Regions from separate parts of the Pseudidiomarina fusca genome, predicted to be linked through region 1. Evidence: predicted binding sites of a transcription regulator. Region 1 holds the regulator's gene; the other holds the start of a gene.
What was found. The regulator sigma-54, encoded in region 1, starts transcription at its own class of promoters, with help from an activator protein. The targets are predictions, from matches to a motif close to GTTGGCACGNNNNTNGNNT.
Positions count from the first base shown of each region.

Region 2: NOG12_RS07015 (P-II family nitrogen regulator) is a predicted target of sigma-54. The motif match lies at 906-924, and genes of this name have one in related genera.

Region 1 covers NZ_JANFPJ010000012.1:50,702-52,904, reverse strand. The annotation lists gene lptB (LPS export ABC transporter ATP-binding protein) at 1-155, shown strand, start outside; gene NOG12_RS07435 (RNA polymerase factor sigma-54) at 164-1,543, shown strand; gene hpf (ribosome hibernation promoting factor) at 1,571-1,858, shown strand; gene ptsN (PTS IIA-like nitrogen regulatory protein PtsN) at 1,862-2,203, shown strand, end outside.
Region 2 covers NZ_JANFPJ010000011.1:88,659-90,861, reverse strand. The annotation lists gene NOG12_RS07025 (cysteine synthase A) at 1-192, opposite strand, end outside; gene rcsF (Rcs stress response system protein RcsF) at 218-598, opposite strand; gene NOG12_RS07015 (P-II family nitrogen regulator) at 976-1,314, shown strand; gene NOG12_RS07010 (ammonium transporter family protein) at 1,327-2,203, shown strand, end outside.

The sequences.
Region 1 (2,203 bases):
TCATTACCGACCACAACGTGCGCGAAACCCTAAGCGTCTGTGAACATGCTTATATTGTTAGCCATGGCGAGCTTATCGCGCAAGGCGATGCCCAAACCATTCTTAATAATCAGCATGTGAAAGACGTGTATTTGGGCGACCAGTTTACGCTGTAGCTATCATGATGAAACAAGGCCTGCAGTTCAAATTTAGTCAACAGCTGAGCATGACCCCACAGCTGCAACAGGCCATCAAACTGTTGCAACTTTCTAGCTTAGAACTACAGCAAGAAGTGCAACAAGCGCTGGATGAGAACCCCTTGCTTGAGGTGGCCGACCAAAGCGCTGAAGGCGAAACCGATTTAGCTGCTGCCGAGGAGAGCTGGGAACCAAGCTATTCGGCTTCTTTAGGCAGTTCTGGCACAGCTTACGATGGTGAAGATACCCTCTATCAAGGCAGTACCAGTGAAAGTTTACAAGAGCACTTGTTATGGCAAATGCGACTATCACATTTTTCTCCCCTTGATGAAGCCATTGCCATGCTGTTGATAGATAGTATTGACGAGCGCGGCTACTTAACGGCTGAATTAGAAGAGCTGTTGCCAGCGATTCGACAACAACACCCCGAGCTCATCCAAGTTGAGCTAGCCGAAGTAGCTGTGGTGCTGAAACGGATTCAACATTTTGATCCGATTGGGGTTGGTGCTCGCAATGTCCGCGAATGTTTATTAATTCAGCTACGGCATCTTCCTAAAGATACTCCCTACCTGAACTTAGCTCTGCAAGCCGTTGACAAGCATTTGCAGTTGCTCGCCCAGCGCGATTATCGCAATCTGGTGCGGCGGTTGCGTATTCAAGAAGCCGATTTATGCCAAGTACTAGCGCTGATTCAGCAGCTACAACCGCACCCAGGGGACGGTTTTGGCGCAGGTGATGACGACTATGTGATTCCTGATGTGCTGGTGCGCAAAAAAAATAATCGCTGGACCGTTGAGCTAAATTCGCAAAGTTTGCCTAAACTAAAGGTGAACGAAGATTATGCGGCGCTGCTGCAAAGTGGTTCGCAATCTGAAGAACAACAGTATATTCGGCAGCATACGCAAGCTGCGAAGTGGTTTATTAAAAGCATTGAAAGCCGTAACGATACCTTACTGAAAGTAGCTGCAACCATAGTGCAACGTCAGCAAGGTTTCTTTGAATATGGCCCTGAGGCGATGAAACCTATGGTTCTTGCTGACGTTGCTAACGCAGTAGAGATGCATGAATCAACTATTTCAAGAATAACCACACAAAAGTATATGCATACACCTAAAGGTGTGTTTGAATTGAAGTACTTCTTCTCTAGCCAATTGGCAACGGATAATGGAGAAGATGCTTCTTCTACCGCGATTAGAGCGGTATTGAAAAAGCTAGTTGCTGCGGAGAACCCCAAGAAGCCTCTCAGTGATAGTAAATTAACTGAACTCATGGCCGAACAGGGTATCCAAGTAGCTAGACGGACAATTGCGAAGTATCGTGAGGCCATGAATATTCCGCCCTCGAGCCAACGCAAACGTCTTATCTGAATCTTGGACAAACAGAAGGAAGATGTTATGCAAATTAATCTGACCGGTCATCATATCGAAATTACTGACGCTCTGCGTGACTATGTCGATACCAAGTTTTCTAAGCTGGAACGTCATTTTGACCACATAAATAACGTCCATGTCATTTTAAATGTTGAAAAGTTAACGCAAAAAGCGGAAGCTACGCTGCATTTGAATGGCGGCGAAATTTTCGCTGATTCAGAGCACACCGATATGTATGCGGCTATTGACGGGCTGATTGATAAACTCGATCGGCAGGTTATTAAACATAAAGAAAAGATGAAACGCCACTAAATCATGGATTTATCCACTCTGTTAAGCCCCGACTGCGCTCGCTGCGCAGTCGCGGGAACAAGCAAAAAGAAAGTGCTTGAAATCATCGGCCAACTGGCCGCTTCGCGTCTCTCGGGCACCACCGGTTTTGACGTCTTCGAAAGTCTTCTCAATCGCGAACGATTAGGTAGTACCGGCATCGGGCTGGGGGTTGCTATTCCCCATGGTCGCTTAGCCTCGGCAACTAAGCCGGTGGCTATTTTGCTGACCCTAGAAGAGCCCATCGATTTTGATGCGATTGATAACCAGCCGGTGGATATTGTATTCGCGTTACTGGTGCCAGAAGACTCGCATGAACAGCATTTA
Region 2 (2,203 bases), on a different contig from region 1:
ACCCGGCTGTAATTCGCCGCTGGCTAGGGCATCTTTAATAATCTGCAATGCCGCTCTATCCTTTATCGAGCCACCCGGATTTTGTGATTCTAATTTCACTAAAATCTCACAGCCGGTTAACTCGGATAGACCATTCAAACGCAGCATATCGGTTTGTCCAATCAAATCAGCATTACGTTTTGCTACTTTCATGATGGCTCCTTACTTCTTTTCACTTTTAGTTTAGTGGCTGCATTTGATAGGCGTCACCCTCACACAACCAACGCAAGCGACACTGTGCTGATTCGGCTTTGATGCATTGCTTTAATACTAGTGCATTGGCTCCTAACTCCGCAGCCGCTTGCTTTAACTGCAACAAAGCTTGCTGCTGGCTCGGTTCTTGGTTCCAAAAATGCGCTTGGCAAGATTCGCCAGCAACAGCGCCTAAACTCGTAAAACTAACATCAGTGCGAGATAACTCGTAAGGTCGAATAAACTCAACCGTATCCTGCAGCTGTTGCTGCTGTGCTGTGGTATCAGGGACGGGTGCGGCGCAACCACTGATGGCAACGACTAGCGCCAGCATCAAGCTTAACCCTATGGCATGAATGATATTCATCACTACTCCTATACGAGTAAGTTAGTTTGCAACCAAATCTGTTGACTTATCATAACGTGAGCTACGCAGCGCATACAGTCATTGCGGCTAAATTAATCTAGTTTATTTGATTATATCTTAGTGCAATCACTACTAACAAAGACCTGTTGGCAAGCGGATCGCTGCACTGTCATGGTGCGAATTCGCCTATTCTCCGGGTAGTCGTGCTCGATTTGTGAGCAACGCGTTATCTTCCTTTATCTTCATCTGCACCTCACTATTTCTCGCCACGCCCCACCGCAACAGCACGCGCTGATTTTTTCTAAAACTTGGCACATGGCTTGCAACAGGCTGTATGAACTCAGTAAATCTTTATTCACCTAAACAGGAGCTACACCATGCAACTTGTTATTGCAATCATCAAGCCCGCTAAGCTAAGCGACGTGCGTGAAGCATTAGCTGAGCTTGGTTGTCAGGGCATGACCATTACCGAAGTGCGAGGCTTTGGTCGGCAAAAAGGGCATACCGAACTCTATCGGGGCGCTGAATACCGCATCGATTTTTTACCCAAATTACGGATTGATCTTGCCGTGACCGACGAACAACTAGAAAACGTGGTTGAAACCATCCGTGATGCAGCTTTTACCGGTAATACTGGCGACGGCAAAATTTTTGTCTGCCCACTGACCCATGTGATTCGTATTCGCACTGGCGAAACTGACCGCAGTGCTATTTAGGAGAAGCCGACAATGACAGTCACCGATTTAAGTTACGCTCTTAATACTTTTTATCTACTGGTAAGTGCTGCCCTAGTCATGTGGATGGCTGCTGGGTTTGCCATGCTAGAAGCTGGCCTCGTGCGCAGCAAAAACACCACCGAGATTCTAGTTAAAAACATCTTACTTTATGCGATTGCCTGCCTGTGCTATTTACTTATCGGTTATACGCTAATGTACGGCAGCCCAGATGTCACCGACTTTGCGCCACAGGCGAACTTTTTCTTTCAAGTCGTTTTTGTGGCAACCGCTATGTCGATTGTATCTGGTGCAGTTGCCGAGAGAATGAAATTAACTAGTTTTTTACTCTTTGCAGTCGTCATGACTAGCTTCATTTATCCTATTCAAGGGTCTTGGAGTTGGGGTGGCGGGTTTCTAGCTAACGCTGGCTTTATTGATTTTGCTGGCTCGGGTATTGTTCACCTTGCCGGCGCCGCAGCTGCGCTAGCTGGGGTGTTACTACTCGGCCCACGCAAAGGTAAATACGGACACAGCGGCAATATTTATGCCATTCCTGGCGCCAATATGCCTCTTGCAGCCCTTGGAACCTTGATTTTGTGGTTAGGCTGGTTTGGTTTTAACGGTGGTTCTCAACTAAGCATTGTCGGCCAAAACAACAGCTCTGCGGTAGCTCAAATTTTTGTGAATACTAATACCGCGGCAGCAGCGGGAGCTCTTGCCGCATTTCTGCTGGTGCGTATCATCTGGCGTAAATCAGACCTGACTATGATCTTAAACGGTGCTCTCGCTGGGTTAGTAGCTATCACTGCTGAGCCAAGTGCCAGTTCAGCGATAACCGCTAGCCTCATCGGCTTGGGTGCTGGGGTGTTGGTTGTGGTTGCCATTATCG